DNA from 4 places in the Streptomyces sp. NPDC091416 genome. Region 2 is predicted to be linked to each of the others. Evidence: riboswitches for the same ligand, from Rfam matches in the RefSeq annotation. Region 2 holds a riboswitch; each other region holds the start of a gene.
The links. A riboswitch is a leader RNA that binds a small molecule or an ion and turns the genes downstream of it on or off. The one in region 2 is predicted to bind cobalamin.
Positions count from the first base shown of each region.

Region 1 (7,379 bases), on a different contig from region 2:
GGGCGGCGTGCCGGGGCTCGCGCCGCCGGCCGCCCAGCGGGCGATCCGTACGGCGTCATCGAGAGCGGTCCTGGCCTGACGGGCCAGTTCCGCCCGGGGCGGAGTGCCCTCGGGCGGGCGGGGCGCCGGCCTGGCGCGCCGGGTGGTCACGGCCTTGCGAGCGGTGGCGAGGGGTCGCGGGCGGACAAGTCGCAGCCTGGAGTCGCGCGGGGTACGGGACGTCACGGGGAGCAGTCTTGCCTCTGACGGCCCGAAAGCCCAAACGGAACCCGGATCACCGGTGTCGGGACGGTGCCGCACCGGCCGGGACCAATCGGCCGAAGCAGCACATCAGCTCACATCAGGGGCGTGAGGAAGCGCCGCAGCGTCTCTTCGTAGCGAGCCGGGCCGGCGTTCCACATCGCCGCATGCGGAGCCTGGGGAACTGCGTGCAGAGCGATCAGGTCGGGGCGGCGGGCAGCGAGTTCCCGGGACGGCTGCCACGGGGCCAGGGTGTCGTCGGGTCCGTGGAAGATCAGCGTCGGCGCGTGCAGGGTCGCGGGCAGCGACGTGTCGAGCAGCCGGGCTCCGCGCAGTCCGGTCTTCCCCTGGGCGGCGCGGACGGCGAGGGGCAGCAGGGCGGAGGGGACGCCGTGGGCGGCGGCCAGGGCGCGCAGCGTGGCCTGCCAGTCCAGCACCGGCGAATCGAGGACGAGGCCGCAGATCCGGTCCCGCAGCGCGGAGTTCACGCAGGCGTGCAGGGCCATCGAGGCGCCGGTGGACCAGCCGTGCAGGACGACCTTCTCCGCGCCGTAGCGCACGGCGAAGCGGATGGCCGCGTCCAGGTCCCGCCACTCGGACTCGCCGAGGTGGGAGAGCCCGTCCGGGGAGCGGGGCGCCCCGGGGTCGCCGCGGTAGGCGAGGCCGAGCACGGGGAGCTGCTGTCCGTGCAGGAAGGCCGTCAGGTTCAGCGGGTGTTCCCGGGTGGTGCCGAGGCCGTGCACGGTGATGACCCAGGTGTCGCGGGGGCCCGGTACGAACCAGGCGGGCAGACCGCCGAGTTCCCCGGGGATCTCGACCTCGCGGAAGGCGAGGCCGAGGGAGGTGGCGGGGTCGCCGCTGTGGAGCTCCGGCGTGATGCGGACCTTGGCGCCGGGGCGCAGGATGCCGTGGTTCACGCGCTCCAGCCGGCGCACGACGGTGTCGGCCGCCTCGTGGGCCTGGTCGATCACCGGGCCCACGACGGCGTGGACGTCGTCGCCCACCAGCCCGTAGGTGCCCGGCCGGAGCGAGGTGAAGGACCGGGTGAGGGTGACCTGCCCGGCCGCCGTCGCGTGGACGGTCAGCCGGCGGTCGGCGGGGAGGGGGCGTCCGGACGGTGCCTTGAGGGCGACGTCGCCGGCGTACCGGCCGGCGGCGACCGCGGCCGCGCCGACGCCGAGGATCGTGGTGACGGCTGCTGCCGTTGCTGTAGCGGGGCGCACGGCTTCAGTCTCCGGGGCGTCGCCGCACGCTGCCAGTGGGCGGGGGCCGTCCGGTGCGCCGGCCGGGCCCCCTACCGGTCTCCGCGGGGGCCGGGTTCCTTACCCGTGTCTCCACGCCGACCGGGTCCCCTACCGGTCTCCGCGCGGCTGGCCGTAGCCCTTCAGCGCCTCGCCGACGTCGCTCAGCTGCTCCGGCGTGAGCAGGGCCGGGGTCCGGCCGGGCAGCGAGCTCGCGGTGAGCCAGAGGCGGCACAGCCATTCGAGCTGGGCCGTGCGGTCGTACGCCTCGTCGAGGGAGGCGCCATAGGTGACCGTGCCGTGGTTGCCCAGCAGGCAGCCGGTGCGGCCGCGCAGGGCCGTGAGCATGTTCTCGGCCAGTTCGTCCGTGCCGTAGCGGGCGTAGGCGGCGACCCGGACGGGACCGCCCAGCATCGCTGCGGCGTAGTGCACCGACGGCACCTCGGCGACCAGCGTGGAGACGGCCGTGGCGTGCACCGCGTGGGTGTGCACCACGGCAGCGGCCTCGGTGTTCCGGTACACCGCGAGATGGAGCGGAAGTTCGCTGGTGGGAGCCAGGGTGCCGAGGATCTGCTTGCCCCCCAGATCGACGCCGGTCAGGTCCTCGGGACGGAGCCGGTCGTACGGCACTCCGCTGGGGGTGACCAGAACGGTCCCGCCGACCCGCGCCGAGACGTTGCCCGAGGTGCCGACGACGAGTCCCTCGGAGGCCGTCCGGCGGGCGGTGGCGACGACCGCACCCCAGGCCTGTTCGATCGAATCCCGCCACTCGTCGCTCATACGAAGATCCTTTCAACGGATGAGCGGCACTCTGCCACCCCTCCCCCAACGACCATCCCGGACGCCGGATTCCGGGCCCACACCGGCCCGTACCGGAATCCCGCCGTCAGCCGACGGACGAAAAGGGCGGCGGCACTCCGGTTGGGGTCACCACAACGCCCTGCCCAGTTCATCTTCCGTTCACCCAGATTGCCTACGGTCCACGTGCCACTGACGTCGAACGATTGCCTGGGTAAATGGAACACATCACGCTGCTGCTCGCGATTGTGATCGTGACAGCTCTAGTGTTCGATTTCACGAACGGTTTCCACGACACCGCCAACGCGATGGCCACCACCATCTCGACCGGCGCACTCAAACCCAAGACAGCGGTGGCCATGTCCGCCGTTCTCAACCTCGTAGGCGCGTTCCTGTCGGTGGAGGTCGCCAAGACGATCTCCGGCGGGATCATCAACGAAGACGGGCTCAGAACCGAGGTCATCTTCGCGGCGCTCGTCGGCGCCATCCTGTGGAATCTCCTGACCTGGCTGGTCGGCCTCCCGTCCAGCTCCTCGCACGCACTGTTCGGCGGCCTGATCGGCGCCGCGGTGATGTCCGCGGGCTGGTCGTCGGTCGACGGCGGCACCGTCGTCACCAAGGTGCTGCTCCCCGCGGTCGCCGCGCCGGTCGTCGCCGGTCTGGCCGCGCTGCTGGCCACCAAGCTGACGTACCGCATCGGCGGGAAGGTCACGGGCGGCGCCCAGGAGAAGGCCACCGCGAAGGGGTACCGCGCCGGCCAGATCGCCTCGGCCGGGCTCGTGTCGCTCGCGCACGGCACCAACGACGCGCAGAAGACCATGGGCATCATCACGCTCGCCCTGGTCACCGGCGGCGTCCTCTCCCCCGGCGCCAACCCGCCGGTCTGGGTCATCGTCGCCGCCGGCCTCGCCATCGCGCTCGGCACCTACCTGGGCGGCTGGCGCATCATCCGCACCATGGGCAGCGGCCTGACCGAGCTGAGGCCGCCGCAGGGATTCGCCGCCCAGACCAGCGCGGCCACCGTCATCCTGGCCTCCTCGCACCTCGGTTTCTCGCTCTCCACGACCCAGTCGTGCTCCGGCGCGGTCATGGGCGCGGGCCTCGGCCGCAAGGGCGGTGTGGTCCGCTGGTCCACCGCCACGCGGATGTTCGTCGCCTGGGGCCTGACCCTGCCGGCCGCCGGTCTGGTCGGCGCGGGCGCGGAGCTCCTCACCAAGCAGGGCACCTGGGGTGTCGTGGTCGTCGCGGCGCTGCTGGTCGCGGGCTCCGGTGCGATCTGGATGCTGTCGCGGCGCAAGCCCGTCGGCCATGACGACGTCGCCCCGGCCGGCGAGGACGCCGAGCCCGCGGGCGTCGTCACCCAGGCCATCGCGGCCGTCAGCCCGCCGCCCACCGCGGCGGCCGCTCAGCCCCACGACCTCACGGCCACCATCCCGGCCCCCGCCGGGCCGGTCGCCGACCCGGCCCGACCCGCCACGGTCTAAGAGCCTCGGTTAAGGACAGATCCCCATGAACATCGACTGGGCAGCCCTCGGCACCGTCTTCGGCGTCTCCCTCGTCGCCACCGTCGCACTGGTGGGCCTCTTCACCCTCGGCATCGTCGGACTCTCCAAGCAGCCCGGACCGGCCGCACAGGGCGGCTCGGCGGACGGTCCGGCGGCGGGCGGTTCGGTCGTGCCGGCCCGCGTCGGCGCGTACGTCTGCTTCGGACTGTGTGCCGCGGCCGTGGCCTACGGCATCTACCTGATCGTCGCCTGATCACCGCCTGAGCCCCACCACTCCCACCCGTATCGGGCCGGACGCACCTCTGGTGTGTCCGGCCCGATGTGCGTCTGCGCACACTGCGCCGTCGCAGGTCAACGGCAAGTTGACGGGCGTTCGCGGAGCGTGGTGGACTGCCGGAGCCATTACGGCGACAGCAGAGGAAGCCGGTGCGAATCCGGCGCGGTCCCGCCACTGTCACCGGGGAGCAGTCCCCACCACGGAAGTCACGGTCCACGCAAGCGGACTGGAAGGCCGGGGTAACTGCGGATCCGGAAGCCAGGAGACTCTCGTCGCCGTCACGTCGAACCAGGGCGCGGACCCTGAGTGAGGACATATCGCCATGCCCGGCTGCCGTGCGTCCCTTCCTGTGCAACGCAGAACAGGTCCTGAGGTCCTTCGAGGCGCAACGGCCGGCTGAACCGTGCGTGCCGATCGCATCTTCGCGTACGGCGCCACGGCCGGTCTGATCGGCGATCTGCTGCTCGGTGACCCCCGCAGGGGGCACCCGGTCGCCGCCTTCGGGCGGGCCGCGGCAGGCGTCGAACGCCGTCTGTGGCGCGACCACCGCGGGTGGGGCGCCCTGCACACCCTGGTCTGCGCCGGAGGCGCTGCCGGGGGTGCCGCGCTGGCCTCCCGCGCCCTGCGCCGCCACCCCGTCGCGTCCGTCGCCCTGACCGCCGCCGCCACCTGGTCCGTCGTCGGCGGTACGTCCCTGGGCCGCGAGGCCCGCTCCATCGGCGGCGCGCTCGCCGCCGGGGACCTCGGCCTGGCCCGGGAGCGGCTGCCGCATCTGTGCGGCCGCGACCCGCAGTCCCTGGACGGTCCGCAGATCGCCCGCGCCGTCGTGGAATCCGTCGCCGAGAACACCTCGGACGCCGTGGTCGGCGCCCTGGTGTGGGGCGCTCTGGGCGGGGTCCCCGGTCTCGTCGGGTTCCGGGCCGCCAACACGCTCGACGCGATGGTCGGTCACAAGTCGCCCCGCTACCTGCGTTACGGCTGGGCCTCGGCCCGCCTCGACGATCTCGCGGGCTGGCCGGGCGCCCGGCTGACGGCCCTGCTCGCCGTGGCCGCCGGGGGGCGTCCTCGGGGAGCCGTCCGCGCGTGGCGGGCGGACGCGGCCAAGCACCCGAGCCCCAACGCGGGCCCGGTGGAAGCCTCGTTCGCCGGCGCGCTCGGCGTGCGGCTCGGCGGGACCCTCGCCTACGGCGGCCGGGTCGAGCACCGCCCCGTCCTCAACGGGGAGGCGGGCCGCGCGGTGGAACCCGCCGACATCGAGCGGGCCGTACGGCTGTCGCGCCGGGTGAGCGCGCTGGCCCTCGGCGTGAGCGTGGCGGCCCGGCTCGGCGCGGGGCTCGCGGCACGCAGGATCGCGGAGGCCCGCACCACCGGCGCCCGCACCCACGGATCCGGACTCCCAGGATCTCGAATCGCGGGAAATCAGCTCCCGGGATCCCGACTCGCAGGATCCCTAATCTCAGGACGGAGACCGACATGAGCGGCGGACTGCTGGTCGCCGGCACCACATCGGACGCGGGCAAGAGCGTCGTCACGGCGGGCATCTGCCGCTGGCTGGTGCGCCGGGGCGTGAAGGTGGCTCCGTTCAAGGCGCAGAACATGTCGCTCAACTCCTTCGTCACCCGCGAGGGCGCCGAGATCGGCCGCGCCCAGGCCATGCAGGCGCAGGCCGCCCGGGTGGAGCCGACCGCGCTGATGAACCCGGTGCTGCTCAAGCCCGGCAGCGACCGCTCCAGCCAGGTCGTCCTGATGGGCCGTCCGGTCGGCGAGATGAGCGCCCGCGGCTACCACGGCGGCCGGCAGGAATCGCTGCTGTCCACCGTCGTGGACTGCCTGGAGCAGCTTCGGGGCACGTATGACGCGGTGATCTGCGAAGGGGCGGGCAGTCCGGCCGAGATCAACCTGCGGCGCACGGACATCGTGAACATGGGCATCGCACGGGCGGCACGGTTCCCGGTGGTGGTCGTCGGCGACATCGACCGCGGCGGCGTCTTCGCCTCGTTCTTCGGTACGACGGCGCTGCTCTCGGCCGAGGACCAGGCGCTGATCGCCGGCTACCTGGTCAACAAGTTCCGCGGCGACGTCTCGCTGCTGGAGCCCGGCCTGGACATGCTGAGCGATCTGACGGGACGTCCGACGTACGGGGTGCTGCCCTTCGCCCACGGCCTCGGCATCGACGAGGAGGACGGCCTGCGGGTCTCGCTGCGCGGCGCCGTACGCGAGTCGGCCGTCGCGCCGCCGCACGGCGAGGACATCCTGCGCATCGCCGTGTGCGCCGTGCCGCTGATGTCGAACTTCACGGACGTGGACGCGCTCGCCGCCGAACCGGGCGTCGTCGTACGGTTCGTGGACCGCGCCGAGGAACTCCACGACGCCGACCTCGTCATCGTGCCCGGCACCCGCGGCACCGTGAAGGCGCTCGGCTGGCTGCGCGAGCGCGGGCTCGCCGACGCACTGCTGCGGCGCGCCGCCGAAGGCCGCCCGGTCCTCGGCATCTGCGGCGGCTACCAGATGCTCGGCGAGCACATCGAGGACGACGTCGAGTCGCGCGCCGGGCAGGTCGACGGGCTCGGCCTGCTGCCCGTACGCATCCGGTTCGACCGTGAGAAGACCCTCGCCCGCCCGGCCGGGGAGGCCCTCGGCGCCCCGGTCGAGGGGTACGAGATCCACCACGGCGTCGCGGACGTGCGCGGCGGCGAACCCTTCCTCACCGACGGCCGGGGACAGCGCCTGGACGGCTGCCGGTCCGGCGCCGTGTGGGGCACCCACTGGCACGGCTCGCTGGAGAGCGACACCTTCCGCCGCCGCTTCCTGACCGAGATCGCGCAGGCCGCCGGCCGCCGTTTCGTGCCCGCCCCCGACACCTGCTTCGCCGCGCTGCGGGAGGAACAGCTCGACCGCCTCGGCGACCTGATCGAAGAACACGCGGACACCGATGCGCTGTGGCGACTCATCGAGTCGGGCGCACCGGCAGGACTTCCCTTCATCGCCCCCGGAGCCCCTGGAGCACGCGCATGAACGCCCCACTCAACGCCCCGCTGAGCACCGTGCTGCTGCTGTCGACCGCCGACACGGACCTCCTCGCCGCCCGCGCGTCGGGCGCGCCCTACCGGATCGGCAACCCGACCCGGATCGACGTCCGGGAGGAGCTGCCCGCACTGATCGAGGGCTCCTCCGTCGCCGTGGTCCGCCTGCTGGGCGGCAGGCGCGCCTGGGAGGACGGCCTCGCCGCGCTCAGGGCGTCGGGCATCCCGACCGTGCTGCTCGGCGGTGAGACCGTGCCGGACGCGGAGCTGATGGCCGAGTCGTCCGTACCGGCGG
Region 1 covers NZ_JBIVTU010000007.1:444,283-451,661, reverse strand. Annotated here, with positions in the region: gene ACIQMX_RS23155 (hypothetical protein) at 1-150, opposite strand, end outside; gene ACIQMX_RS23150 (hypothetical protein) at 336-1,463, opposite strand; gene ACIQMX_RS23145 (class II aldolase/adducin family protein) at 1,593-2,261, opposite strand; gene ACIQMX_RS23140 (inorganic phosphate transporter) at 2,498-3,763, shown strand; gene ACIQMX_RS23135 (hypothetical protein) at 3,789-4,037, shown strand; cobalamin riboswitch at 4,200-4,330, shown strand; gene ACIQMX_RS23130 (cobalamin biosynthesis protein) at 4,465-5,538, shown strand; gene ACIQMX_RS23125 (cobyric acid synthase) at 5,535-7,076, shown strand; gene cobN (cobaltochelatase subunit CobN) at 7,097-7,379, shown strand, end outside.
Region 1: it holds a riboswitch for cobalamin, as region 2 does, so the genes downstream of both, ACIQMX_RS23130 (cobalamin biosynthesis protein) here and ACIQMX_RS28070 (CbtB-domain containing protein) in region 2, are expected to answer to the same signal.

Region 2 (7,379 bases):
GCCTCGTCGGGAAAACGTTCCACCCGCGCACGACGCCAGGCCACGTCGAACGATTCCTCTCCGTGACTTGCGATGCCCTGCCGGAAGGCAGCGAAGCTGGTGACAGGGTCAAGAAACCATCGCAGCAGATGAAGTCGCATGCCCACAGAATCCCTACGGCGGGCACGGAAGGTGGATCCTTTTGGGCAGTAACGAGAAAAGCCTGCCGCACTCCGTACGGTTTTAGCCAGTTGATCTCTATGACTCACGGCACGGAAGTGAGTGCCGTGTTCTCTGTTGTTCGTGGGATTTCGGCAGGACGGCAGCTTTCGGCCACGGCCACGCGGTACGGGTGCTTCTGGGCTAGGCCCGGGCATACCGCGGGTGGGGCAACGAGCGCACCCTTGCCCGCCGTGAAGGCCATGGTCTTCACCGACGGGGACGGGCGACTGCTGTTCTGCAGCCCGACCAGACCCGGAAGTCGCGCGGACATCACCCACGCCCGCGAGTTGGGGCTGGTCAGGTTCCCGGCCGACGGTCCAGCGGTCGAGATCCTTGCCGCTGCCGGCTACCAAGGACTCGCAGCACAAACCGGCGGACGCGTCGTGACGCCCCGCACCGCAAGTGCAAAAAGAACGCCCCCGACTAGTACGAGGAGATGCACGAGAGGCAGCGCAAAGCTCACTCCTCACACCGCATCCGGGTCGAACACGGCATCGCCCACCTGAAGAACTGGCGAGCACTGGCATGCCACCTCGGTCGCCGAGAGCACATGGATGACACCATCCAAGCCATCGCCGGGCCTACTGTCCCAGCAACAGACCGCAGACCGGATCCTGGCTTGGCAGATGTAAGCACCGAGACCTCGCCCTGGCCTTCGGCATCCCACCACTAACCGTGCACGAGCTCGTTAGAGCCTTCTCTACTCGCGGAATCGCTGGAAGGAATCGACACGGCGCCTGCGGGGCGGCCCTCGAGGTGACTTGGCATGCTCTCTGCTGCCCCAGATCCCGGCCGACCTTCGCCGCCGACGGCGCCGTGCTCGACTTCTCCATGCACAACCGCGTCGGGCCTCGGTGAGGTTTCCCCGCGCACCCGAACCGGGTTCCTCACGCCGTCTTCTAGACGGGCCCCGTGGCAACGATGACGGCCCGAGGAGCAAGCGCCTGACGTTGCTGGGCCGCAGCCACGCTCACCCAGGAGCGCCCGGGGCTAGCACCCCGGCCGGCGATCGAACTTAACTGACACCCCAAGTCAGCATCCTTCCTGGCATACGCGGAAACACGCTGGCACAGATGAGATAGCCCCGCCCAGCAGCGAGCTCCGTCCAGAGCGGTCTCGACCTGCTTGCACGCCTACCCCCACACGGCTCACCCCCAGAAAAGGAAGCCGCACTCCGCGCAAACGATGATCCGCAGCTCAGCGCACACGCCCACGCGGCTTCAGAGGCACGCCGGGCAGCGCCGGAGCGGGAATCGGCGCACCGTCGTAGCCCCGCACGGCGCCGAACCGGTCACCGCTCATCCAGTCCTCGCGGGCCCGCGCGATGTCCTCCTGGCTCCTGCCCACGAAGTTCCACCACATGACGATCTCCTCCTCGAAGGGCTCACCGCCCAGGAGCATCAGCCCCGCGTCGGACTCCGCACGCAGAGGGAGCTCGGTGCGGCCGCAGCCGAGGTAGAGCATCGAGCCGGGCAGCACGGGGACGCCGTCGACCTCCGCCTCGCTGGACATCGACAGGACGGCGTACTCGAAGTCGGGGTCCAGCGGGAGGCGGGCCTCGGCTCCGCTGCTCAGGGCGAGGTCGGCGCCGACGATCGGGGTGTACGCCGTCCCGGGCGAGGTGGCGCCGTCGAGGCTGCCGAGGATCACGGTGGCCGTGAGGCCGGGGGCGGTGACGGCCGGCAGGTCCTTGTGGTGCTGGAAGTGCGGCTCGACGGTGCGGTGGGCATCGGGCAGAGCGACCCAGAGCTGCGCTCCGTGCAGCAGCGCGGCGTGCGGCCGGGGGCTCTCCTCGGAGTGGCTGATCGCGCGGCCCGACGTCATCAGGCCGAGCTCGCGCGGGCGGATCGTCTCCAGGCTGCCCAGACTGTCGCGGTGCAGGACCTCGCCCTCGTGCAGCCAGCTGACCGTCTGCAGACCCATGTGGGGGTGCGGTGGCACCTGCATCCCGGGTTCGTCCGCGATGTCGTCGGGGCCGTAGTGGTCGACGAACGCCCAGGCGCCGACCATGCGGCGGCCCAGATTGGGCAGCAGTCTGCGGACCTCGGTGGACTCGCCGAGCCGGACGTGGCGCGGGGTGAGAAGTTCGCGTACGGGTTCGGCGACGACGAAACCCCGCCCTCCACAGACGGAGAGTGCGGCCTGGCGATCGAGATTGCTCATGGCGGCCAACCTATTCCCGTCCGGCTCCGGGCGGGTGGCACCCACGCCGAATATTTAGTGGAATGTTAAACCACCTATCGGTGTTGTGGCGGGTGGATACGCACGGGAGCGGCCCGGCGGCACCCTCGACCGAGGAGGTCACATGAGCGACACCTACTACGAGTTCGGGACCGCGGCCGAGCGCTGGGAGCGCGCTCAGTTCTTCTTCGACGCGAAGGAGTACACGATCGCGGCCAGGATCCTGGGCGGACTCGTCGAGGAGGTGCCGGAGCAGGTCGCGGCGCGGCTGCTGCTGGCGCGGGCCTACTACCACTCGGCGCGCCTCGTCCGGGCCGAGACGGAGCTGCGTACGGTGCTGGAACTCGACCCGGTCGAGCAGTACGCGCGGCTGATGCTCGGCCGCACGCTGGAGCGTCAGGGCCGGCAGGCCGAGGCGGACACGCAGCTGCGGATGGCGGCCGCGCTGTCCGGGGAATTCACCCCGGCCGGTGGCTCCTGACCGCCGGGCGCTCCGGGCCGCACCCGGATATGCGGGTGCGGCCCGGCCGCACCGCGTGATACCCCACAGAGCATGACCCCACTCGACACGCCGCGGCTGATCCTCTCCCCGATGACCGTTGCCGACGCCGAGCGGGTGGCGGCGGGAGAACCGGCCGACGGTGCTCGCTGGGCTCCCGACTATCCTCTGCCGGGCGAGATGCGGGCGGCGCAGCGGTTCCTGGAGACCTGTGCCGGGACCGGCGACCCGACTCCCTACGGTTCGTACGACGTACGGCGCCGCGAGGACGGTGTGCTGATCGGCGGAGCCGGGTTCCACGGAGCGCCCGACGAGAAGGGGCACGTGACGATCGGCTACGGCATCGTGCCGTCCGCGCGGGGCATGGGGTACGCCACCGAGGCGCTCCGCGCGCTCCTGCGGTTCACCCGCGACCAGGGCATCGCGTCCGTGCACGGGGACGCCGACCTCGACAACATCGCCTCCCAGAACGTCATGACCGCGGCAGGCATGCGCCTCGTGAAGGAGGACGCGCTGCTGAGGTACTACCGGATCGACTGGGACGGTCCCGCCGCGCAGGCGTGAGCCGCCGTCCCTGCGCGGCAGGGCCCGCCGGGGAGGCCTGATCTCCCCCGGCGGGCCCTGCCGGACCACTCAGCCGACCGTGACCGGCCGTTTCGCGCTCCCGCCCGTGACCGCCTCCGGTCCCGGCGTGAGCAGCCGTTCGGTGAGGTAGCCGAAAACGAGCCCGAAGGTCGTCCACAGCGTGGCCTGCACCGCGAGCGTGGCCAGCCTGAACTCCCACAGCAGGGAAGCCGGGAAGTCCTTGCCGACCTCGTTGAAGGAGGGCAGGAAGGCATAGGCGAGGCCGATGACCAGCACATAGCCGGCAGCGGCGGCGATGGTGGCGTTCCAGTTGCCCAGGCGCGGAGCGAGCCGTCTGCCGAGGATCACGGCGGCTACCGCCAGCAGCACGCTGAGCGCGACCATCAGGAAGAACAGCGTGGTGCGTTCGCCGATGGTGTCGGGGTTGCCGACGGCCGGCGGATTCGCCGGGTACTTCAGGAACGGAACGATGTACACGGTCAGCAGGGCGGCTCCCGCGATCAGCGCGGCAGTGGCTCTGGGGCCGAAGCGGCCCAGCCGGCCGAGTGCGTAACAGAAGACCAGTGCGGCGATGCCGCCGACGGCGACGCCGAAGACGAGCACACCGGTGGCGAGGCCGCCGGTGGCCTGCATGCCCCGGCTGACGAGTTCCTCGCCGCCGTGGTCGTGACTGTGACTGTGCGCCTCTTCGAGGGCGATGGCCGCGTCGACGCGCGACTCGCCGAGGAAGTACGCCACCGCAAGCGCGAACGCACCGGCGACGAGGCCGGCCAGCATGCCGCGGACCAGCAGAGCTCTGACAGATATGGAGTTCATGAGGGATTCCCCTGGATCAGCCGGATGGATCAGTGGCAGGGGAAACCGAGAAGGTGACGGCCGTCGTGGACCCACTCGTGCACGCCTTCGCCCGAGATGAGCGCGGTGGCGCCCTGCTCGGCGCCGACGAAGTAGAGCAGGATCAGCATGACGACGCCGAAGAAGACCGCCCAAGGGGCGAGTGCCTTCAGCGAGATGGGGGTGATGGCGGGTGTGACCGTGGCGGGGGCAGCACTCTGTGCCATGGCAGAACCTCCTGAGGGAACACGCGTCCCGATCGTGGTGCCTGAGACGAGGGTGCTGGGTCTGACTTCCCGTACGGGTACGGGTTCACAGTGGCGCGACCGTGCCGGATTCTCACCGGACTTCCGTCACACCCTCGTCGTGTCGTCGCGACCATACCGCTTGGGCGTGACGGCCGCCATGGTGCCCGCGGGCGGGCCGCAGGGCCCTGGATGCCATGGTGTGCTTGGCCTCGGGGCCACTGTTCAGGGAGTTGAGGGCGGGTATGACGGTACGGGTGATGTTGATCTCACCGGGGATGAACGGGGCGCTGCGCGAGGCCCGGTTCGCCGGTGACGCACCCCTGGACGGCTCCGGACTCCGGCCGGCCCGGGCTGCTGCCGCCGCCGGCTCGGTCCCGGCCGCGGACCAGTGGGTGCGAGGACCGTCCCTCCGCTGCAACGGCACCGCAAAGGCACTGGGGCTGCGGACGGAGACCGAACATGCCCTGCGTGACTGGGAGATGGGCCGCTGGTCGGGTGCGCGGCTGTCCGATGTGAGCGCGGACGAGCCGGACGGCGTGGCGGCCTGGCTCGCGGACCCGGAAGCCGCTCCGCACGGGGGCGAGTCGCTGCTGGAACTCTGCGGCCGTGTGGGCGCGTGGCTCGACTCCCTGCCCGGGGACGGCCCGGGCCGGGTCCTGGGCGTGGTCGAGCCTGCCGTGATCCGGGCCGCGGTCGTCCGCGCTCTGGCCCTCCCGCCACCGGCGTTCTGGCGACTGGACGTGGCACCACTGACGGTGACGGAGCTCAGCGGCAGGTCGGGGCGGTGGAACCTGCGCTGCGGCCGTCCGCTCGTACCGGAGGCGGGGATGCGGTGACGGTGGCCCGGAAGCGCCGGTCACCGCGCCGGCGGGGACGGATACTCCCCGCGTGGGACTTCACGCCCTTCCCCGCCGGCCCCCGCGCGCCGCGTTGAGCCTCGCGTCCAGCGTGATGGCGGCGTCGATCAGGGCGAGGTGGGTGAACGCCTGCGGGAAGTTACCGAGTTGACGCCCCGTCAGGGCGATCTCCTCGGAGTACAGGCCGAGATGGTTGGCGTAGGTGAGCATCTTCTCCAGGACCAGCCGGGCCTGGTCGGTGCGTCCGGCCCGCGCCAGGGCGTCGACGTACATGAACGTGCACAGGGAGAACGTTCCCTCCGACCCGCTCAGCCCGTCGGGCGAGGCCTCGGGGTTGTAGCGGTAGACGAGGCTGTCGCTGACCAGTTCGTGTTCCATCGCGTCCAGCGTGGTCCGCCACATCGGATCGTCCGGCGTGATGAAGCCGACGGTCGGCATGCGCAGCAGGGACGAGTCGAGCACGTCGTCGCCGTAGTGCTGGACGAAGGCCTTCTTCGCCGGGTCCCAGCCCCGGTTGAGCACCTGCTGGTAGATGGTGTCACGGGCGTCCACCCAGCGGCCGCGGGCCGCCGGACGGCCGTCGTCGGTGGCGATACGGACGGCGCGGTCGAAGGCCACCCAGGACATCACTCGGCCGTAGGTGAAGTCCTTCCTGCCGCCGCGGGTCTCCCACAGGCCTTCACCGGGCTGGTCCCAGTGATCGACCAGCCAGTCGAGAAGGGTGTGCAGCGCGGCCCAGCCCCGCGTGTCGAGGTGCATGCCGTGCTGATGCGCGAAGTAGATGCTGTCGAGCGCCTCACCGTAGATGTCCAGTTGCAGCTGGCTCGCCGCTCCGTTGCCGATGCGGACCGGGGCGGAGCCGGCGTAGCCCTCCCAGTGCTCCAGGCTCTCCTCGACCAGATCGGAGGAGCCGTCGACGCGGTACATGATGTTCAGGGGCCCGGTGCCGCCCTCGTGACCGGCCTCTTCCTTCACGCGGTCGTGCAGCCAGCTGATGAACGACCTGGCCTCTTCCCTGAACCCCAGGCCCAGCAACGCGTACACCGAGAACGACGCGTCACGGATCCAGGTGAACCGGTAGTCCCAGTTGCGTTCTCCGCCCAGTTGCTCGGGCAGGCCCGCCGTGGGGGCTGCCACCAGGGCGCCGGTGGGGGCGTACGTCATGAGTTTCAGCGTCACGGCCGAGCGTTCCACCGCCTCCCGCCACCGGCCCGCATAAGTCGACTGGCCCAGCCAGGAGCGCCAGAACTGGACGGTCTCGTCGAAGAGTTGCTCGAACTCCGCCACGGAGACCTCGTGCGGCGGCCCGTCCGGGGACGACTCCATGACCAGGCCGCGCTGCTGGCCGGCCCGCAGGGACAGGTTGAACTGGAGGTCGTTGTCGCCCGAGAGGATGTTCAGCAGCCGCTCGTCCTGTGGCTCGCGGACGGCGTGGACGGCGAGATTCACGTCCGGTGAGGTGAACAGGGCCCCGCGCTCCGTGATGTGCAGTTCGTGCGGTGCGCGGCCGTAGTCGAAGCGCGGAGCGATCTCTCCTTCGAACGCCATGCTGCCCCGGACACAGCGCAGCATGCGGACCAGACGGTGCCGGTCCGTCGCCTTCGTGCCGGTCACCGGCATGAAGTCCACCACCTCACCGGTGCCGGCCTCGGTCATGAAGCGCGTCACGAGGACGGCGGTGTCGGGATGGTAGAGCTGCTTGCTGGTATAGGTGTCGGCGACCGGACGGACGGTGAAGTGACCGCCCTTGCGGTGATCGAGGAGAGCGCCGAAGACGCTGGGTGAGTCGAAGCGCGGACAGCAGAACCAGTCGATCGTCGCGTCCGTGCTCACGAGAGCCGCGGTCTGCAGGTCTCCGATCAGACCGTGGTTCTCGATCAGGGGATATTCATCCACTTTTACGCCCCTTTCGGCACCGACGCCCCATCGTATGCCGACGGCGTCGCCCCGTCCTGATGAGAAGTCGCCCCGTCG
Region 2 covers NZ_JBIVTU010000010.1:171,898-179,276, reverse strand. Annotated here, with positions in the region: gene ACIQMX_RS28090 (pirin family protein) at 1,399-2,364, opposite strand; gene ACIQMX_RS28085 (tetratricopeptide repeat protein) at 2,507-2,863, shown strand; gene ACIQMX_RS28080 (GNAT family N-acetyltransferase) at 2,936-3,445, shown strand; gene ACIQMX_RS28075 (CbtA family protein) at 3,515-4,282, opposite strand; gene ACIQMX_RS28070 (CbtB-domain containing protein) at 4,312-4,527, opposite strand; adenosylcobalamin (AdoCbl) riboswitch at 4,573-4,666, opposite strand; gene ACIQMX_RS28065 (histidine phosphatase family protein) at 4,791-5,384, shown strand; gene ACIQMX_RS28060 (glycoside hydrolase family 15 protein) at 5,445-7,301, opposite strand.

Region 3 (7,379 bases), on a different contig from region 2:
CGACGTCTCAGAGGGGGTTGCGGCGGGAGCCGAGATGGAGGCGTCTGCGCCTCTGCTGGGCGTCACTTTGACGAGTCGAAGTCAGGAGCACGGTGATCGGCATGTGGGGCGGGCGCGTCATCCAACGGCGCTGGACGCCGCGCGTCGCCGCCGTGCTCGGGCCACCGTCTTCATGACCGGCAGAAGCAGGAACAACACGGCGCCCGCGCCGGTCGAGGCGGCCAGCAAGGTTGCCCCACCGCCCTCCACGTCGGCCGCGGCGGCGACTGTCTGCGGATCGTCCGCCCGGTACCGGACGGTGAGGTGCGCGCCCACGGGGTATTTGCTGCCACTGCTGCCTGGGGGCAAGGCCGCCACGACGGTGCGGTCCTGCGCTTCGAAGGCGACCTTGCACTGTCCCAGCGCGCACGTACCGCGGGTATGCATGGTGGCGTCGGCGCGCACACCGTCGCGGAGCGAGCGCTGATGCTGGGCCTGGGGAATCAGTACCAGGGCCGACAGCGCGCCCAGGAGCAGCGCGAGACCCAGCCACACGAAGACTTCCGTACGGTGCCCGGCGCCTGCACGTGCCGTCTCGTCCACCATGTTCCCTACCTCCGTATGCCCAGCTCACGTACGGGGCAACAGTAGGCGGGGCTCCGGGGCGGGGTCACCGGCTGCTTGCGGCACCCATGAGCCGGCCCGGTTGCCGGACACCGGCAGGACGGGTGGCCCGAGCGACCCCGTGCCACCAGGCTTCGACCGATCCCGCCTCCCGCAGCTCTACGCCGGCAGGACGGGTGGCCCGAGCGACCCCGTTGCCACGGTCGTCCGTACAGCCGGCACCTCAACCCCGTCAGGCACTTCGCCAAGGTCCACCCTGGCAAGCCGAAGCCGGCACACGGTGAGGAGCATCGAACGGATCGACTTGGGGGAAGTGCCCTACGAGGTGGCGCAGAAGAGCATGGTTCGCCGGATCGCCGAGCGGAAGCAGGATCGTGCCGGGAATCGACTGTTCCTTCTGACCCATCCTCCTGTGATCATTTACACGGCGCGAACACCCGCCGGCCAGCTCCCGTCGGCGATGTCGCCGATCAGCCTCGTCGAGGTCGGCCGAGGCGGTCACGCCACCTGCCACGGACCGGGCCGACTCATCGGCCACCTCGTACTGAACGCACGTGAGCCCGGGCCGCGCGACGCGCCCGCTTCCAGGTGCCGGTCCGCTTCACCCCTTCCCGTCCGGCGCCGCCGGACGGGAAGTGAGGTGGTGTCGGGCGTCTGGATCAGCCCTCGGCGCCGTCGGTGTTGATCCTCAGCAGATAGGTATCCATGATCCACCCGTGCTCGGCCCGCGCCTCGGCTCGCATCCGGCGAATGCGGCCGGAGACCTCGTCGAGCGGTCCGGAGACCAGGATCTCGTCAGGCGTGCCGATATAGGCGCCCCAGTAGATCCATATGCCGCTGCCGGCCAGGTGCCGGAAGCTTTCGCGCGCGTCGAGCATGACGACGATGTCGCCGTCGTCGTTCGGGAAGGTCTCGGAGAGCCGTCGGCCCGGGGTGATGTGGACCGGCCCGCCGATCCGGTTCAGGCTGATGCGGTGTCGGGCCGCCAGGGCGGAGACGCTGCTGATCCCGGGAATCACCTCGTACGAGAACGCCACCTCCTCGCGGGCTCGGATGCCGTCGAGGATGGCGATGGTGCTGTCGTACAGCGAGGGGTCACCCCAGACCAGGAACGCACCGCACTGCCCCGGGGTCAGCTCATCGCGGATCAGCTCCTCGCAGACGTCGGCACGCCGACGACGCCAGTCGTGAACCGCGTCGGTGTACCCCGCGAACTGGTTCTGGGAACGGTCGCGCCAGGGATCGTCGGCCTCTACTACGCGATACGGCCTCCGTACGTGCTCGTCGAGGATGTCCCGTCGCAACCGGGTGAGGGAGTCCTTTTGGTTGCCCTTGCCCAGAACGAAGAAGACATCCGCTCTTCGCATGGCCTTGACGGCGGCCAACGTCAGATGGTCGGGGTCACCGGTTCCGATGCCGATGACCTGAAGATGCCGGAGCTCGGTACTCATCTGGGGGCATTCCTCCCACGGACGTCCTGGCATTCAGCAAGCCAGAGGTATGTCCAAGCCACCCGTGCTCGCTGCGCTGTGGCCGGGGCGCCTGTCGGCGCCCCGGCCTTCGGAGCCTTCCGGTCAGGAGGTGGGCAGTTCGCCTCGGACCGTGCGGGCCGCTGTCACGAGGTTCTCCAGGGACGCCTGGGTCTCGGGCCAGCCGCGGGTCTTGAGCCCGCAGTCCGGGTTCACCCACAGCCGCTCCGCCGGGATGGCCCTCAGTCCCTTGCGGAGCAGGGCGGCCGCCTCCTCGCCGCTCGGCACCCGGGGAGAGTGGATGTCGTACACGCCGGGCCCCGCCTCGCGCGGGTAGCCGTGCTCCGCCAGTTCGCGGGCGACCTGCATGTGGGAGCGGGCGGCCTCGAGGCTGATGACGTCGGCGTCGAGGTCGTCGATGGCCTGGACGATGTCGCCGAATTCGGCATAGCACATGTGGGTGTGGATCTGGGTGTCCGGCCGTACGCCGCTGGTGGTGAGGCGGAACGCCTCCGTCGCCCAGGCCAGATAGGCCGGATGGCCGTCGGCGCGCAGGGGCAGGGTCTCGCGCAGAGCGGGCTCGTCGACCTGGATGACCGAGGTGCCGGCGGACTCCAGGTCGTTCACCTCGTCCCGCAGGGCGAGGGCTACCTGCCGGGCGGTGTCGCCGAGCGGCTGGTCGTCGCGGACGAAGGACCAGGCGAGCATGGTGACCGGTCCGGTGAGCATGCCCTTGACGGGCCGGTCGGTGAGGGACTGGGCATACGTCGTCCAGCGCACCGTCATCGGCTCGGGGCGGGAGATGTCGCCGGCCAGGACCGGCGGGCGGACGTAACGGGTGCCGTATGACTGCACCCAGCCGTGCTGCGTGGCGAGGTACCCCGTCAGCTGCTCCGCGAAGTACTGGACCATGTCGTTGCGTTCGGGCTCACCGTGCACCAGGACGTCCAGGCCGGTCTTCTCCTGGAAGGCGATCACCTCCTGGGTCTCGGCTTCGATGCGCTCCTCGTACCCGGCCGAGTCGATCCTGCCCGCGCGCAGGTCGGCGCGCGCGGTGCGGAGTTCATCGGTCTGCGGGAACGAACCGATGGTGGTCGTCGGCAGCAGGGGAAGCCCGAGGTGCGCCCGCTGGGCGGCGGCCCGCTCCCCGTACGGCTGGGAGCGGCGACCGTCGGCGTCGGTGATGGCGTCGGCCCTGGCCCGTACGGCCGGGTCGCGGGTGATGGGAGAGTCGGAGCGGGAGGCGAGGTCGGCGCGGTTGGCAGCGATCTCGGCGGTCACCGCGCCGGTGCCCTGGGCCAGCCCCTTGGCCAGCGTGACGATCTCGGCGGTCTTCTGCCGGGCGAAGGCCAGCCAACGCAGGACCTGCGGCTCAATGTCCCGTTCGGCGGCGGTGTCGAGGGGGACGTGCAGCAGGGAGCAGGAAGCGGCCACATCGACCCGGTCGGCGAGGCCGAGGAGCGTGGCCAGGGTTGCCAGGGACTTCTCGTAGTCGTTGATCCAGACGTTGCGTCCGTTGACGACGCCGGCGACGAGCCGCTTGCCAGGGAGCCCGCCGGCAGCGGCGAGGTCTTCGAGGTTGGCCGCCGCCGCGTCGGTGAAGTCCAGCGCCAGGCCCTCGACCGGCGCCTTGGCCAGGACGGTGAGAGCCTCGCCCAGCCGGTCGAAGTAGGACGCGACGAGCAGCTTGGGCCGGTCCGTGAGGGCGCCGAGGTGCCGGTAGGTGCGGGCGGCGGCGTTCAGCTCGGCCGAGGTGCGGTCCTGGACCAGGGCGGGCTCGTCGAGCTGAACCCACTCGGCGCCGGCGGCTCGGAGATCCGCGAGGACCTCCGCGTAGACCGGAAGGAGCCGGTCGAGCAGGGTGAGCGGTTCGAAGCCGGCCGGCACCCCGGGGGCGGGCTTGGCGAGCAGGAGATAGGTGACCGGGCCGACGAGCACGGGCCGGGCCCTGTGTCCGAGCGCGAGGGCTTCCTTGAACTCGGTGACCTGCTTGGTGGAGTCCGCGTTGAACACGGTGTCGGGGCCGAGCTCGGGCACGAGGTAGTGGTAGTTGGTGTCGAACCACTTGGTCATCTCCAGCGGGGCGACGTCCTGCGTGCCGCGCGCCATCGCGAAGTAGCCGTCGAGCGCGTCGGCATGGACGGCCTCACGGTGCCGCTGCGGGACGGCGCCGACCATGACACTGGTGTCCAGGACGTGGTCGTAGTAGGAGAAGTCTCCGGTGGGGAGCTCGTGGACGCCGATGTCCGCCAATTCCTGCCAGTTGGACCGCCGCAGCTCGGCTGCTGTCTGCCGGAGGACGTCGGCGGTGATCCGGCCCTTCCAGTAGCCCTCGGTGGCTTTCTTCAGCTCCCGGTTCGGACCCTGCCGGGGGTAGCCGAACACGGTGGCTCGTGCTGCCGCGGATGCGGGCTGCGCTGTCACGGAAATCTCCTTCGCGAGACGACTCCTTGAGATCCCGGAGACAGGACACGGGCGCGAAGGGATGACGAACCAGACGGAACACGTGCACGCCCTGGGCGTGAGGCTCTGTCTGGTATGTACGCCGACCCGCCCACGAGGTCACCGGGATATCCGTACGCGAGTGGTCACGTACGGGCAACGGGCAGGTCTTCGGACTTGCGGGCGCGCCTGCCGGGGCAGACTCCTACTGGCCGTCGCTTCCCAGATCCGACCGGATCCAGTGCTCATGACGGCGATCGTTCCCGCTTACCGCTGCGGGGCAGTCCCGGATTCCCACCGGGTTCCCTCTTGCGACGCGTCTGCCTGGCGGGCAGGGCGAACCAGCTGCACCGGCCACCATAGAGGGTCGAGGGTTGTTCGGACGTCGCTATCCAGATCCCGGGATGTGACGGGAGCGGGATCCGCCTACACACCTGCCGAGGACGTCGCCCTGGACGCCGTACTGAACGCGGCTCGCAGCGAGCACCTCTCGAACCCGGTGGAGACCGTGCCTCCGTCCGGCAAATCGACCGCCCACGTCGTGCGCCAGACTCAACGCAGCCGGCCCGAGAAGCAGGATGCGGTTGCCATCGACCCATTGAAGATTTCTTGCCAGTTGATGCGCGGTGGAACCTCAAGACGATGTGCCGCCCAGCCGCGGCAGTGCATCCTCTAGGGATTCGATACTCAACAGTCATCCCCCGTTTAAGGTTCTTGTGTTCTATCCGCTCTCACACGTTCTCATGGCTTCGTACACCGAGAGGGTGTGGAGTTGCCTTCTGCGCAACTCCACACCCTCATCCATACTTCTTGACCAGCGATGCAGGCTACGAAAGTGCATCGCGGCCTGACCTCTATCTTTCGCTATGAAAGACAGAGGCTAGCGGTAGGCTTCAAAAAATGGGCGCTCGACTTTTCTCGAAATCGAGAAAGGGCGGAACTCTGGATCCTTGAGGATTCGGCAGATGAATTCCGAGGTTGAAATCTCATCGAACTGATGCCAATCGTCGAGAGGTGAGGTTCTGGCAACGATGGGCCACTTCTCGGGGCTTGACGAGGCATTTGCGAGCCAGAAGTACTGCGCTTCTGTCATCGAATTACCCCAGAGGATGAGGCCAATCTCTCCGTGAAACACCTCGTACGGGTCGAACGGACCGGAAAGGGGCGTCTTATCCGCGCACTCTCTCATTGAGTTCCATCTCCCGAGCATCCCCTCCGGATCTGCTCCGTTCACAGGCAGCACTTTCAGGTACCCGCTGAAGGCGCCGTGACCGAAAAGTTCGCTGATTTCTTTGAAGTCGACCGGGAGGGATATTTCGAACTTACGCTCGACCTCATTCCAGTCGATCTCCTGCGGCTCGGATTGCCAACCGGTGATGGAGAGGAGTTCGTCGACCCTTTCCATGTTGACCTCATTCCTGATGCTAGTTGTCGCTACTGAGATGGAACCCGCGAAGCCCATCGGTGATGCGGTCCACCACTCGGAGGCTCGCCACCGAGTAATCCAGGGGCAAGCGGTTCCGCGCTGTCACCCTTCGCACGAACTCAGCCACCCCCACGCGCATTTCGCCGGCCGACAAGGTACGCCTCTGTTCCCCACCCGAACCCACTTCAGCCCCCAGCCGTCATTCCCGGGAGCCTCATCGGGACGCCCGGCGGGGGACCTGGCGGTCCCTCCTCCAACCAAGCGAAGCCGTGGCCGAAAACGTCACTGCGACGACGGGCTTTCGCCGGAGGAGTGCTTGGTGCGAGGGGTGGCGTAGCCGGCGAGGTTGTCGCGGTACTCGCCTGCGCCGGGTCCCAGCCGGTGCAGGCGATCAGGCAGAGGCCGGCGCCGGACGCGGGGTCGGCGACTTCGGCCGGCGCCCGCCGAACGAGGAGCTTGCGGCGCCGGTTGTTCATGGCGACGGCCTCCAGGTCCGTGGACGGCCACCGCGAGAGATCGGTGCCCCTCGGGAAGCACTGACGCAGCGGTTCGTTCGCCGGCCGCTGCCAGGGCGAGTTGTGCCGTTCCTGTGTGCGGGGCGGGGTGCGGGGGAGTTTCAGGGGAGACGGCGGTCGACGAGTGCGGGACGTCGCTCCCGGGGCCCGGCGCGAGTGAGGCCGGGTCCCGCATCAAGCATTTCGGCTCGGTCAGCCGGGCTGCAGCCTGGACGCGGCGCCCGTTCGGTCGGGGCGCGCAGGGTGTAGTCCGTCCTGCGCGTGGCTCCGGCTCTGGCTAGCGTTGGCTTGTACTCGTACGACGTGTCGATGGACAGGGAGCTCCAGGGATGCCCTCACAACCGCATTCGGCGAGAGGTGACATCGGCCGGCGTGTTGCCACGCGTCGCGAGCAGCTCGGCCTGTCCAGGCAGGAGGTCGCCTTGCGCGCAGCTGCGGCGCCCGGCTACATCGAGTACGTGGAGGAGCACTCCTCGGCAGCGCCTGGCATCGGGTTTCTCCTCCGGCTGGCCAACGCCCTCGAAACTACGGTTGAGGAGCTGACGGGCGCGGCCGGGGATTTGCCGGCAGGGCTGGCCAGAGCGGCTGGGCGAGCCCGAATGGTGGAACTCGACGTATCGGATTCCTGGGCTCTGCTCGGCGACCACGGCGTGGGGAGGGTGGCGCTGTCCGGTGCGGACGGGCCGGTCGTGCTGCCGCTGAACTACCAGGTGCTGGACGGCGAGGTCGTGTTCAGCACGGCGGAGCATTCCTCCCTCGCCATGGCCGACGGCACAGAGATCGCCTTCGAGGCCGATCACATCGACGGCGCCTTCAGCAGAGGATGGAGTGTGCTGCTCGTCGGGCCCGTTCATGGTGTGGCGGACGAGGAAGCCGCTCGTCGGCTCAGGGAGTCCGCCTTCTCGCCACCCTGGGCGGGGGACA
Region 3 covers NZ_JBIVTU010000024.1:20,721-28,099, forward strand. Annotated here, with positions in the region: gene ACIQMX_RS39420 (DUF3592 domain-containing protein) at 118-585, opposite strand; gene cobF (precorrin-6A synthase (deacetylating)) at 1,263-2,054, opposite strand; gene metE (5-methyltetrahydropteroyltriglutamate--homocysteine S-methyltransferase) at 2,178-4,496, opposite strand; cobalamin riboswitch at 4,659-4,875, opposite strand; gene ACIQMX_RS39435 (hypothetical protein) at 5,395-5,919, opposite strand; partial or broken gene ACIQMX_RS39440 (IS30 family transposase) at 6,366-6,518, opposite strand; gene ACIQMX_RS39445 (helix-turn-helix domain-containing protein) at 6,785-7,379, shown strand, end outside.
Region 3: it holds a riboswitch for cobalamin, as region 2 does, so the genes downstream of both, metE (5-methyltetrahydropteroyltriglutamate--homocysteine S-methyltransferase) here and ACIQMX_RS28070 (CbtB-domain containing protein) in region 2, are expected to answer to the same signal.

Region 4 (7,379 bases), on a different contig from region 2:
CTTCTTCTTCCTGGCCGTCACGGTCATCGGCTTCATGGCCGCCCGCTGGCGCAAGGCCGAGAACGAGGCCAGCCTCGACGAATGGGGGCTGGGCGGAAGGTCGTTCGGCACCTGGGTCACCTGGTTCCTGCTCGGCGGCGACCTCTACACGGCGTACACCTTCGTCGCCGTCCCGGCGGCGATCTACGCGGCGGGCGCGGCCGGCTTCTTCGCGGTGCCCTACACCATCCTGGTGTATCCGCTGATCTTCACGTTCCTGCCGCGCCTGTGGTCGGTCTCGCACAAGCACGGCTACGTCACCACCTCGGACTTCGTCCGCGGCCGCTTCGGTTCCAAGGGGCTCTCGCTGGCGGTCGCCGTCACCGGCATCCTCGCCACGATGCCGTACATCGCTCTCCAACTCGTCGGCATCCAGGCGGTGCTGGACGTGATGGGCGTCGGTGGCGGCGAGAACACGCACTGGTTCATCAAGGACCTGCCGCTGCTGATCGCGTTCGCGGTGCTCGCCGCGTACACGTACTCCTCCGGGCTGCGCGCTCCCGCGCTGATCGCGTTCGTCAAGGACGGGCTCATCTACCTGGTCATCGCCGTGGCGATCATCTACATCCCGATCAAGCTCGGCGGCTTCGACGACATCTTCGCCAAGGCAGGCGAGGCGTTCTCCGCGAAGAACGAGGCGGCCGGGAAACCGGTGGCCGGACTCGCCCCCGGCGAGGCGGGACAGTGGGGTTACGCCACCCTGGCCCTCGGCTCGGCGCTGGCGCTCTTCATGTACCCGCACTCGATCACGGCGACGCTCTCCAGCCGCAGCCGTGACGTGATCCGCCGCAACACGACGATCCTGCCGCTGTACTCGCTGATGCTGGGCCTGCTCGCGCTGCTCGGCTTCATGGCGATCGCCGCCGGCGTCAAGGTGGACAACGGCCAGCTGGCGATCCCGCAGCTGTTCGAGAACATGTTCCCCGACTGGTTCGCGGGCGTGGCCTTCGCCGCGATCGGCATCGGCGCCCTGGTGCCGGCGGCGATCATGTCGATCGCCGCGGCGAACCTGTTCACCCGCAACATCTACAAGGACTTCCTGAAGCCGGACGCCACCCCCGCGCAGGAGACCAAGGTCTCCAAGCTGGTGTCGCTGCTGGTGAAGGTCGGCGCGCTCGCCTTCGTCCTCACCATGGACAAGACGGTCGCGATCAACTTCCAGCTGCTCGGCGGGATCTGGATCCTCCAGACGATGCCGGCCCTGGTCGGCGGACTGTTCACCCGGTGGTTCCACCGCTGGGCGCTGCTCGCGGGCTGGGCGGTCGGCATGCTGTACGGGACCCTCGCCGCGTACGGGGTCGCCAGCCCGACCCAGAAGCACTTCGGCGGGTCCTCCAAGGAGATCCCCGGCCTCGGCGAGATCGGCTACATCGGTCTGACGGCCTTCGTGCTGAACGTCGTGGTCGTCGTCGTCCTCACGTTCGTCCTGAACGCCGTGAAGGCGCCCGCCGGCATCGACGAGACCTCCCCGGGCGACTACACCGCGGACGCGGGCGACCCGGGCGTGAAGACCGAGCTGCCGCCGGCCACCGCCGGTGCTCCGGGCGGCCACTGACCGACGGCATGCGTGAGCGGGCCGCCGCACTCCTCCCCGGAGGGGCGCGGCGGCCCGTTCCCGTACCCCCGATATCCGCTTGCGGCCACGGCCCGCCCGTGCGGCAGACTGCCCCCATGGACATGACGATCCGGCCGATCGAGCCCGCCGAACACGCACTCCTCGGCGAGATCACCGCCGGGGCCTACCTCGGCGACGGCCTCCTGGACCTCGGCGCCGACGACCCGTACCTGGTCCAGCTGCGCGACGTCCCCCGCCGGGCCGCCGAGGCCGAGGTGCTGGTGGCCGCCGACGCGCGGGGCCATGTCCTGGGCGGGGTCACCTACGCCCCGCCGGGCAACCCGTGGGCCGACATCGCCGCGGCGGACGAGGCGGAATTCCGGACCCTGGCGGTCTCCCCCGAGGCCCGGGGCGCAGGAGCCGGGGAGGCGCTCGTACGGGCCTGTATCGACCGCGCACGGGGTACCGCGGGGGTCACGGGGATCGTCCTGTCGACGCAGCCGGCGATGCACGGGGCCCACCGGATCTACCAGCGCCTCGGCTTCGTCCGCACACCGGAGAGGGACTGGAGCCCCGTCGCCGGTCTGACGCTGCTGACGTTCCGTCTGGAGCTTCGCCCTGCGGCGTGAGCGCAGGCACGACACAACATGTGGGGGCTGCCGCATCCGGCAGCCCCCACATGTATGCTCGTGCTCGCTGTCGCCGCAGGGAAATCCGGTGCGAATCCGGAACTGTCCCGCAACGGTATGTTCGGTGCCTTTTGCGCACCTCCAGTCCGAGGTCCTGCCGACAGCGCATCCGGCTCGTCCGATCCGGATGCCCAGACGTCCGGGCCTCGTGGATGGGCCGGTGGACGCCGCACGGAGCGCTGCCCTGGCGCGCTCCGCCCGGCCGCCCCCCGCTCCACCGAGGCCCCGAGCCGAGCGAGGGAGAGCACCGCGTGACCATCGCGCCAGCCGGTCCGGTTTCAGCGGCCGAATCAACGGGAAGCACGAGCGACGGACCGGGAACCGCACTGCTGCGGACCCTGACCGACCTCACCGCCGACCTGCCCGACACCGACCCCGGACGCGTCGCCGCCGCAGCACTGCGCGGCCGCAACGCCCGGTCGGACGAGGCCGAGCTGCGCTCGCTGGCCACCGAGGCCGCCGCGGGCCTGATCTCCGAGGACCCCGCCTACTCCCGGCTCGCCGCCCGCCTCCTCACCCGCACCATCGCGGACGAGGCGGCCGGGCAGGGCGCGACCTCGTTCTCCGCATCGGTCGCCGTCGGTCACCGCGAGGGCCTGATCGCCGACCGCACCGCCGAGTTCGTGACCCTCCACGCCGCCGCCCTGGACGCGATCGTCGCCCAGTCGCTCGCCGACGGCGCGGACGACCGCTTCGGCTACTTCGGCCTGCGCACCCTGTACAGCCGCTACCTGCTGCGCCACCCTCTCACCCGCCAGGTCATCGAGACCCCGCAGCACTTCATGCTGCGGGTCGCCTCCGGTCTGGCCGAGGACAACTCCGCGCGCGCTCTGGACGAGGTAGCCGCGCTGTACGGGCTGATGAGCCGGCTGGACTACCTGCCCTCCTCCCCCACGCTCTTCAACTCCGGCACCCGGCACCCGCAGATGTCCTCCTGCTACCTGCTGGACTCCCCGCTGGACGAGCTGGACTCGATCTATGACCGCTACCACCAGGTGGCGCGCCTCTCTAAGCACGCGGGCGGCATCGGCCTCTCGTACTCCCGCATCCGCGCCCGCGGTTCGCTGATCCGCGGCACCAACGGGCACTCCAACGGCATCGTGCCGTTCCTGAAGACGCTCGACGCCTCGGTCGCCGCGGTGAACCAGGGCGGCCGGCGCAAGGGCGCCGCCGCCGTCTATCTGGAGACGTGGCACGCGGACATCGAGGAGTTCCTGGAGCTGCGCGACAACACGGGCGAGGACCAGCGGCGTACGCACAACCTCAACCTGGCGCACTGGATCCCCGACGAGTTCATGCGCCGGGTCGACGCGGACGGCACCTGGTCGCTGTTCTCCCCGGCCGACGTGCCCGAGCTGGTCGACCTGTGGGGCGACGCGTTCGACGCCGCCTACCGGGCGGCGGAGGCCAAGGGGCTGGCCCGCAGGACCATGCAGGCTCGTGAGCTCTACGGCCGCATGATGCGGACCCTCGCGCAGACCGGCCAGGGCTGGATGACGTTCAAGGACGCCTCCAACCGGACCGCGAACCAGACCGCCGAGCCGGGCCGGGTCGTGCACTCCTCGAACCTGTGCACCGAGATCCTTGAAGTCACCGACGACGGCGAGACGGCCGTCTGCAACCTGGGCTCGGTCAACCTCGGCGCCTTCGTCGAGGGCGGCGCGATCGACTGGGAGCGCCTCGACGCGACCGTCCGTACCGCCGTGACGTTCCTCGACCGGGTCGTGGACATCAACTTCTACCCGACCGAGCAGGCAGGCCGGTCCAACGCCCGCTGGCGGCCGGTGGGCCTGGGCGCGATGGGCCTCCAGGACGTCTTCTTCCAGTTGCGGCTGCCCTTCGACTCGCCCGAGGCCCGCGCCCTGTCGACGAAGATCTCCGAGCGCATCATGCTCGCGGCGTACGAGGCGTCCTGCGACCTCGCGGAGCGTTCGGGCCCGCTGCCGGCGTGGTCCGAGACGCGTGCCGCCCGCGGTGTGCTGCACCCGGACCACTACGACACCGAGCTGAACTGGCCGGAGCGCTGGGACGCGCTGCGGGCCCGGGTGGCGAAGACCGGGATGCGCAACTCGCTGCTGCTGGCGATCGCGCCGACGGCGACGATCGCCTCGATCGCGGGTGTGTACGAGTGCATCGAGCCGCAGGTCTCCAACCTGTTCAAGCGCGAGACGCTCAGCGGTGAGTTCCTCCAGGTCAACGCGTATCTGGTGGACGAGCTGAAGCAGCTCGGCGTGTGGGACGCGCGGACCCGCGAGGCGCTGCGCGAGGCGAGCGGCTCGGTGCAGGGCTTCGCCTGGATCCCCGAGGAGGTGCGGGCGCTGTACCGCACGGCGTGGGAGATCCCGCAGCGCGGACTGATCGACATGGCTGCGGCCCGTACGCCGTTCCTCGACCAGAGCCAGTCGCTCAACCTGTTCCTGGAGACGCCGACGATCGGCAAGCTCTCCTCGATGTACGCGTACGCCTGGAAGCAGGGGCTGAAGACGACGTACTACCTGCGCTCCCGCCCGGCGACCCGGATCGCCCGTGCGGCGTCCGCCGCCCCGATCCCCGAGCAGGCACCCGCGCCCGACGCGGACGCGATCGCCTGTTCCCTCGAAAACCCCGAGTCCTGCGAGGCCTGCCAGTAATGAGCTCCACCAACGACAAGAACCTGCTGGACCCGGGCTTCGAACTGACCCTGCGGCCGATGCGTTACCCGGACTTCTACGAGCGCTACCGGGACGCGATCAAGAACACCTGGACGGTGGAGGAGGTCGACCTCCACTCCGACGTCGCCGACCTCGCCAAGCTCTCGCCGGGCGAGCAGCACATGATCGGCCGGCTGGTCGCGTTCTTCGCGACGGGCGACTCGATCGTCTCCAACAACCTCGTGCTGACGCTGTACAAGCACATCAACTCCCCCGAGGCGCGGCTGTACCTGTCGCGGCAGCTCTTCGAGGAGGCCGTGCACGTCCAGTTCTATCTGACGCTGCTGGACACCTACCTGCCCGACCCGGACGACCGGGCGGCCGCCTTCGACGCGGTCGAGGAGATCCCGTCGATCCGCGAGAAGGCGCAGTTCTGCTTCAAGTGGATGGACTCGGTCGAGAAGATCGACCGGCTGGAGACGAAGGCGGACCGCCGCCGTTTCCTGCTGAACCTGATCTGCTTCGCGGCGTGCATCGAGGGGCTGTTCTTCTACGGCGCCTTCGCGTACGTGTACTGGTTCCGCTCGCGCGGGCTGCTGCACGGCCTCGCCACGGGCACCAACTGGGTGTTCCGTGACGAGACGATGCACATGAACTTCGCGTTCGAGGTCGTGGACACCGTCCGCAAGGAGGAGCCCGACCTCTTCGACGACGCGCTCCAGCAGCAGGTCACCGACATGCTGAAGGAGGCCGTCGAGGCGGAACTGCAGTTCGGCCGGGACCTGTGCGGCGAGGGCCTGCCCGGGATGAACACCGAGTCGATGCGCCAGTACCTGGAGTGCGTCGCGGACCAGCGGCTGACCCGGCTGGGCTTCCCCGCGGTGTACGGCTCGGAGAACCCGTTCTCGTTCATGGAGCTCCAGGGCGTCCAGGAGCTGACGAACTTCTTCGAGCGCCGCCCGTCCGCCTATCAGGTGGCCGTCGAGGGCACGGTCGGCTTCGACGACGACTTCTAGGCCGTTCAGATCCTCGCCCAGCTCCTGACGTACGGACGCCGTGCGGCCCTCACCGGCCGTGCGGCGTCCGCCGTTCGCGGGGGTTCGGCGCTCCGGGCCCGTTCCGCCTCCCTCAGTTCACGGTCGATGCGGCGTTCGCGGGCGATACCGGCCAGCACCGGCAGCAGGACGAGAGCGAAAACAGCGGATATGCCCAGGAAGTTCAGGAATGTGTTCATGCCTCTACTCTCGCCGGTCCGGGCCGATCGCGGCAGTGGCAGGACTGTCATGGAGCATCGAATTACTGCCACACTGAGGTCATGCTGAAAAACGTGGCCGCCCTGCTGCTCGACGATGTGAACCCTTTCGAACTCGGGGTCCTGTGCGAGGTGTTCGGACTCGACCGCAGCGAGGAGGGACTGCCGGTGCACGATTTCGCCGTGGTCTCCGCCGAGGGCCCGGTGCTCCGCACCCATGCCGGGTTCACCATCACCACCCCCCACGGCCTGGACCGCCTGGAGGAGGCCGACCTCATCGCCGTCCCGGCCGGTACCCACTTCGTGGACCGGGAGTACCCGGAAAAGGTCCTGGAGGCGCTGCGGCGGGCCGTGGACCGCGGGGCCAGGGTGCTGAGCGTCTGCTCGGGGGCGTACGTGCTGGGCGCGGCCGGCCTGCTGGACGGGCGGCGCTGCACCACCCACTGGCGCCACGCCGACGAGCTGGCGCGCCGCTTCCCCCGCGCGATCGTGGAGCCGGACGTGCTGTACGTGGACGAGGGCCCGGTCATCACGTCGGCGGGCACGGCCGCGGGGATCGACGCCTGCCTGCATCTGGTCCGCCAGGCGTACGGGACCGCCACCGCCAACACCATCGCCCGCCGCATGGTGGTGCCGCCGCACCGTGACGGCGGCCAGGCGCAGTACATCCAGCGCCCGCTGCCCCGCACCCGCTGCGACACGGTCGGCGACACGCTCGCCTGGATGGAGCGCCACCTCGACCAGGAGATGACCGTCGAACAGCTGGCCGCCCAGGCGCACATGTCACCGCGCACGTTCGCCCGCCGCTTCCAGCAGGAGACGGGCACCACGCCGTACCGCTGGCTGCTGCGCCAGCGGGTGCTCCTGGCGCAGCACCTCCTGGAGACATCCGATGAAACGATGGATACGATCGCCGGGCAGACCGGCTTCGGCAATGCCGCCGCACTCCGCCATCAGTTCGTACGCTCCCTGGGAACCACGCCGAACGCATACCGACGGACCTTCCGCGGCCCGGTCGAACTGACCGAAGTCGCCTGATCGTTCGCAGGAATTACGTCGGACCATTCGTCCAACCGTTTCCTTCACCTGTCCATGGACCGGGCCGCCGGCGACGCGACAGGGTCGGGCGCATGGACATCCGGATGGCTAAACGAAGGACCATCGGGGCCGTGGTGGCCGCGCTCGCCGCCACTCTGCTGCCCCTGCAGAGCGCC
Region 4 covers NZ_JBIVTU010000001.1:314,784-322,162, forward strand. Annotated here, with positions in the region: gene mctP (monocarboxylate uptake permease MctP) at 1-1,594, shown strand, start outside; gene ACIQMX_RS01175 (GNAT family N-acetyltransferase) at 1,711-2,223, shown strand; cobalamin riboswitch at 2,265-2,400, shown strand; gene ACIQMX_RS01180 (ribonucleoside-diphosphate reductase subunit alpha) at 2,535-4,913, shown strand; gene ACIQMX_RS01185 (ribonucleotide-diphosphate reductase subunit beta) at 4,913-5,929, shown strand; gene ACIQMX_RS01190 (hypothetical protein) at 5,935-6,147, opposite strand; gene ACIQMX_RS01195 (helix-turn-helix domain-containing protein) at 6,229-7,203, shown strand; gene ACIQMX_RS01200 (family 20 glycosylhydrolase) at 7,308-7,379, shown strand, end outside.
Region 4: it holds a riboswitch for cobalamin, as region 2 does, so the genes downstream of both, ACIQMX_RS01180 (ribonucleoside-diphosphate reductase subunit alpha) here and ACIQMX_RS28070 (CbtB-domain containing protein) in region 2, are expected to answer to the same signal.